Regions from separate parts of the Endozoicomonas sp. ALB115 genome, predicted to be linked through region 1. Evidence: predicted binding sites of a transcription regulator. Region 1 holds the regulator's gene; the other holds the start of a gene.
What was found. The regulator sigma-54, encoded in region 1, starts transcription at its own class of promoters, with help from an activator protein. The targets are predictions, from matches to a motif close to TGGCACNNNNNTTGCTNT.

Region 1 (3,427 bases):
ACCATCATTTTGGAAAAGATCAACAACAGGAAGAAAGGAATCATGGGCAGCAGCGCATAGAATGCCGGGGCCGGGTCTTTCTTGTCACCGTCTGTATGTTCGATGCCCTCGCCCACATGCTCGGCAACCCTGTAGCCATCTTTCAGGTCACACCGACGCTGCCAGACAAAGTGCAGGGCCGCCGCCACCAGCGCCATGGGGACGGTGATCCAGGCCTGATAATCCAGGAAGTATTCGGTAATTTCCAGTCCGGACTGGCTGGCGGCAAAGTTGGCATTCACCTGGGTGACACCGATTTCAAACGCCGCCGGAGAAGCGATCACGGCAACCGCTGAAGCCGGGCTTAAACCGATATTTCTCAGCACCGGATACAGCGTCACCATCAACAGCAAACCGAGACCCGTTGCCGAGGTGACGAACATTTGCAGCACAACACTGAGCAGATAACACAGTGCCAGTACCATATAAGGTGAGCGAAAACGGCTGATGGGCTTAACGGCCAGTCGAACCAGCGCTTCTGAGGCACCGATATGGGACATGTAGCTGGCAAAACCACCACAGGCCATGATGGTCAGACCCAGGCTGGCCATGCGGAAGCTGAATACCGTGTTCATCAGTTGAAACAGGTCAAAGGGGATAAAACCGGTGGCCTTGGCCGCTGGCAGAATGTCTTTTATCCCCATCAACGCGGCGGCACTTAGCAGGACAATACCGGCAATAGCCAGCGAGGCTGATGCACTGTAGTTCTTCACGATGGCGTATATAACCAGTGCAACTACGGGTATGACGATGAGTATATCCACAGGGGAATCCTGAAAATGGCTAAATTTCGCGCAGGTTATTTCTTGAACTTTTGGTTGTAAATGACCAATGTCAAATAATGATCGGGTAGTTTTTTTTAACCATTCTGACAGTCGTTATGACCGAACTTTAAAGGCGGAAAGCGCTTATAAGCCACACAAAAACACACGTAATTTCATCGTATTCAATCTTTGCACATTTTTTGCTAAAGCTATGGTTTCAGAAACGTCTATGGGTTTATAATCAGCCGCACATGGAGAGTAAGCCTCTGCAGCCTCCACGGACAACGAAGTAAAGGTATACGGTTGCCTATGAAGCCTTCCTTACAGCTCAAGATGGGCCAGCAGTTGACCATGACGCCGCAGCTGCAACAGGCCATCCGGCTGCTACAGCTATCGACCCTGGATCTTCAGCAGGAGATTCAGGAGGCCCTGGAGTCCAACCCCATGCTGGAGTCCGACGATAGCCAGACAGAGGACACCGCCAGCAGCACTGAAGGACGGGAAGAGCTCGTTGATCTGAGCGAAAAAGCCTCAGAACCTGAGCCTCAGGAGATGGCGGAATGGTCAGACAGCATTCCCAATGAACTGCCCGTGGACTCCGCCTGGGACGACGTGTATTCCAGCCTGCCGGCCAGCAGCGGTGACGATGATTATGACCCCCTGGCAAAATCCTCCGCTGTGGAGTCACTTCAGGATCACCTGGAATGGCAACTGGATATGGTGCCCATGAGCGACCGGGACCGGCTGATTGGTCTGGCGATCATCGAGGCGGTTAATCCGGATGGGTATTTAACCTGCACGCTGGATGACCTGTTTGTCTCTCTTCAATCCCAACTGGACGATCTGGAGATTGAAGAGATCCATGTGCTGCAACACCGGGTGCAACAATTCGATCCGGTGGGTTGTGGCAGTGTTGACCTTAGAGAGTGCCTGTTGGTTCAACTTCGTCAGCTGCCGCCCTCAACACCCCATTTCAACAATGCAGAAAAACTGCTCACCCGTTACCTTGAGTCCCTTGGCACCCGTGATTATGCCAGCATCATGCGTCATGCCAAACTGAAAGAAGACCAGCTGCGAGAAGCCCTCAGCCTGATTCAGAGCTTCCACCCAAAACCCGGCAGCACCATTGATCAGACAGAAGCCGAATATGTGGTTCCGGATATATCCGTCCGGAAAATCAGGGAACGCTGGACGGTGGAACTGAATTCCGACGCCCTGCCCAAACTGCGTATTAATAATAATTATGCGTCCATGGTTCAGAGAGCCAATAACAGCCGCGACAATGTGTTCATGAAGAACCATCTGCAAGAAGCCCGCTGGTTTTTGAAAAACCTGCAAAGTCGCAATGAAACATTGATGAAAGTGGCGAGCCAGATTATTACCTATCAGCAGGAGTTCCTGGAAAAAGGGGATGAAGCCATGAAACCCCTGGTGCTGGCGGATATTGCCGAGGCGGTGGGGATGCATGAGTCGACGATATCCCGGGTCACTACTCAGAAGTACATGCATACTCCCCGGGGTGTTTACGAGCTGAAGTACTTTTTTTCCAGCCATGTCAGCACCACGGAAGGGGGGGAGTGTTCCTCCACGGCCATTCGGGCCCATATCCGCAAACTTATTGCTGAAGAGACACCGCGCAAGCCCCTCAGTGACAATAAAATTGCAGCGATTCTGGGGGATCAGGGCATCAAGGTAGCAAGGCGCACCATTGCCAAATACCGTGAGTCCATGAATATTCCGCCATCCAATGAGCGTAAGCAGTTAGTGCCTTAGTACATCATTTTGAGGAGTTTGATGTGTGCAATCTCCGTTTACCCTGAGCGTCCTTCGGCTCCGCTTGGATGCACGGACGGAAGGTGATTGGCACAGTCTTTATTCAGGGCATGGTGCTTACGCCCTTCGACTCCGCTCAGGACGAATGGAGTTTGGATGTCATTGATAGGTATTGATAAGGGACGCCCATCAATCACATTGAAACAGTGTTCCGGAATTTTTTACACAAGCTCCGTTGATACACCGTTCAAAAAGCAGTTTTTTTTGTCTCAGGGCATTCCAAGCTGCACCGACAGTGATAGAATCGAACTCAGCCAGTACGAAAAATCCCGCGGACTGGTGATTATCTGGATAATGGGATTCAGGAGAGCGTTACATGCAAGTCAACATCAGTGGGCATCATGTCGAGGTAACAGAAGCTCTGCACGACTATGTGATCAAAAGACTGGAGCGTCTTGGTTCACATTTTGACCATATCACCAATGTACAGGTGACCCTGAGCGTCGAAAAGCTGGTGCAGAAAGCAGAAGCCGTTTTGCATACCCGCGGGGCCGAGATTAATGCCACCGCCGAGCACGAAGACATGTACGCAGCCATTGACCTGCTCTCGGACAAGTTGGATCGGCAGCTGGTTAAACGAAAAGAGAAAGCCCTGGACAGGCAACAGGGTGCCAGTGGCCATGCCCTTTGATTTATCAGGTTGCCATTCTTATTCAGCATGATTATTCACCGCATCCTAACCCCCGAGCGCACCCTTGACGGGGTGCACGGGGCCAGCAAAAAGAAAATCCTGGAATTTATCGCTGAACGCATCAGCAGCGATGCCCCCGAAATCAATGCCAAAGAACTGT
Region 2 (3,427 bases), on a different contig from region 1:
CGACCATGCTTTTCGATCACCTGAGAGAACGTTGTCAACTCACCCACCCTGACCAGGTGATACAACTCCTGTCGTGAATGGGGAAAGTGTTCACAGATGTCTTTTTTGACTTCGACTCCCAGTTGCGTCAGTTCATGGTCAAGCACCTGTTTTACCAGCTGGGCACAACCACCGCAGCCGGTTCCAGCATTGGTTGCCCCTTTGAGTGCAGCAATATCCTGGCAACCTGCGGCCACTGCATCGACCAGATCCCCCTTACTGACATTAAAGCAAGAACAGATCTGGGCAGTCTCCGGCAGTGCCGCAACACCCAGTCCGGCACTGGCACTGCCATCGCTTTGAGGTAAAATCAACTCAGCCGGATTGGCCGGTGGCACAATGCCATTCAACATCATTTGCAGTAACGTGCCATAGTCGTCTGCATCACCCACCAGCACCGCGCCCAATACCCGCTTTTTGGTTTTGGAAACCACCAGTTTTTTATAAACCTGTTTTTCCTCATCGATAAACTGATAGCTGAGGGAGCCTTTCGTATTGCCATGGGCATCACCAATACTGGCAACATCCACCCCCATCAATTTGAGCTTGGTACTCATATCTGCGCCGGTAAACTGGCTGCTGTCTTTACCGGTTATATGATCAACCGCCACCTGGGCCATTTGGTAACCGGGAGCGACCAGGCCAAATATCCGGTTATCCCACAATGCACACTCACCGATGGCGTAAATCGATTCATCCGAGGTCAGACAGTCGTTATTGATAACGATCCCCCCTCGTTCACCCCTCACCAGCCCGGCCTGTTTTGCCAGTTCATCCCGAGGGCGAATACCCGCCGAGAACAGCACAATATCGGTGTTTAAAACCTCACCATCAGCAAACTGCATTTGATGGACAGTCCCCTCACCATCGGTAATCAGCCGTGTATTCTTGCCGGTATGGATTTGCACACCCAACGCTTCAATTTTCTGTCGCAGCATGGCACCGCCGCCATCATCCACCTGGACCGCCATCAAGCGGGGCGCAAACTCAACAACATGGGTTTCAAGGCCAAGATCCTTTAACGCTTTGGCGGCTTCCAGCCCCAACAGCCCGCCACCAACCACGGTGCCAACCTTGCTGCTGCCAGCCGCTTTGGCAATGGCCTGCAAATCCTCAATGGTGCGATAGACAAAACAGTTGTCCCGCTCATGTCCCGGTACCGGCGGCACAAAAGGATAAGAACCGGTAGCCAGCACCAGTTTGTGGTAATGAATACGTCTCTCTTTATTGGTGGTTAATTCCCGGGTATCACGGTTAATGGCAATAACTGCTTCATCCAGAATCAAGTCAATGCCGTGTTTCTGATAAAAACCGTCAGGCACCATGGACAGATCTTCTGCACTGCGACCACTGAAAAATTCGGACAGATGAACACGGTCGTATGCAGGGCGGGGCTCTTCACCAAAAACAACCACCTGGTATTGCTCTAATCCACCAGCAGCCACCAGTTTTTCCATAAAGCTGTGACCGACCATGCCATTACCGACCACTACCAGGGTTTGTTTCCCGCTCATTTCGGCTAATTCCCCTTTTAATAAACCAAATTCTTCCTCCCCACATGCAGGGGATATGCCAAAACACGCAAAGCGCTGTCACAACAGGATTTGCCGGAGCGGCAGCTTGTTGCCGGTGGCAAAATGCCTTCAGGTTTCCGGCCATCGATAATCCATGCACCAAAATAAGACCAAAAATGTAAGTGAACGACATTCAGGGAATAATTCTGGTGCATCACACTGCTTTGAGGCATCACTGCAAAAGAACGCTTCAGTACTCACACCCGCTTGCCAGTTGACCTGGCGCATAGGAGGCTTTTAAAGTTTCAGAGAATTCAGGTCGATGAAACCTGATTATTGATTAATTTTGATTGAACTACTTATTGGCAAACCTGCGCAGCCTTCTAAAATAGCTTTCCCGCTTTTATTGGTTTCTCTGATATCACACCACTATGGACTATCATTTCCAGCGCAACTTTTCCGGTCGTCCGGAAGCTCAGTTCTCCATGGACCATGAAGCCATGGGCATCTGGCTGACCGAAGAGCTGGGCAGTAACAGGCAACAACTGGAGCACCTGTTACTGGTGGTTGAAAGTCTGGAGAAAGGACAGCGCTGGGAATATTTTGATGATGGCACAGATTATCGCCTTCATCTGACCCGGGATCACGCCGAAGTTCGGGCCGCCCTGCTGGATACCGAAATGGACTGTGAAGAGATGGAAGACCTGGACTATTACGACCATGAATCCATCAGCCACTGTGGCCTGGATGACTTTAAAACTCTCCTGGTTTGCTGGCAGGACTTTCTGAATATCTAGGAGGCTGACCGAGAATAGACTGCCCTACTGCGGTGGCAGCAAATTGGTCTAAAAAGTCGGAATTTTTTAGCAAATAGAACCACTATTTACTAAAAATTTCCGACTTTTTATCCTCAATTTTCTGCCATCCTCGCTACGGGCGCTATTCTCGGTCAGCCTCCTAGGAGAGTAGAATGAACTCCATTCAGAGTTCATCACCAATCCTGAACTGCAATGCCTGAAAGATATGCACTAATTCCGGTGCACAGTCTTTCAACTCCACTCGCAGTGTACTGAACTCCCGACGTTCCGGGTAATCCTTACGCAGCAAATCAAACGTCAGCTTGCGTTGAGATTCTTCAGCCCTTATCAGCCCCTTGCGCATCGTGGCATCATCACGACGAATGTCGTAAACAGAACGGATCGCCCTGGAACAGGTGGTTGAAAAGGTCATTCCCTCACTGAACTTCATCTGTTTCAGTACCGGCAATGGCGTAATCGCAGGCAGACGCACCCTGGCAGGAAGCCCAAAGTGCCGGCACAGTGCCTTGTAAATCATTTCCGTACCGCGAATCTTTCCGTCCAGGCTGTATCCGGCAATATGGGGGGTCGCAATATCGACCCGAGTCATCAATTCCGGGTCAGCATCGGGTTCATACTCCCAGACATCCAGCACAACGGTCAGATCGTCACGCTCGCCCAGACACTGCTTTAAAGCGGCATTATCAATCACAGGCCCCCGCCCTGCATTAATTAACACCGTTCCCTGCTTCATTGCCTTGAGTTGCTGCTCACCGATCAGATAGTGGGTTGGATATGGGCCATCCATTATCAGCGGGGTATGCAGACAAATGACATCCGAACATGCAATCAGTTGATCAACACTGACATAGCGACCACTGTTGCCTTCTGCCAATGCCAGCCAGGGGTCGCAGGCACACACTTCTACCCCAAGCCGCTCCATCATCTGATACAGACGACCACCCACCTGCCCCTTGCCGATAATGCCGACTGTTCGATCACGCAGTTCAAAACCGTCTCGTTCTGCCAGAATATCCAAAGCCGCCAGAACGTATTCAACCACTGCCGTGGCATTGC

Region 2: nirB (nitrite reductase large subunit NirB) is a predicted target of sigma-54. The motif match lies at 1,597-1,614, and genes of this name have one in related genera.

The regions. Positions count from the first base shown of each region.
Region 1 covers NZ_JBLYZG010000011.1:28,209-31,635, forward strand. Annotated here, with positions in the region: gene dcuC (C4-dicarboxylate transporter DcuC) at 1-803, opposite strand, end outside; gene ACO6VE_RS07275 (RNA polymerase factor sigma-54) at 1,113-2,576, shown strand; gene hpf (ribosome hibernation-promoting factor, HPF/YfiA family) at 2,953-3,267, shown strand; gene ACO6VE_RS07285 (PTS sugar transporter subunit IIA) at 3,295-3,427, shown strand, end outside.
Region 2 covers NZ_JBLYZG010000012.1:72,619-76,045, reverse strand. Annotated here, with positions in the region: gene nirB (nitrite reductase large subunit NirB) at 1-1,553, opposite strand, end outside; gene ACO6VE_RS07990 (YacL family protein) at 1,985-2,350, shown strand; gene pdxB (4-phosphoerythronate dehydrogenase PdxB) at 2,535-3,427, opposite strand, start outside.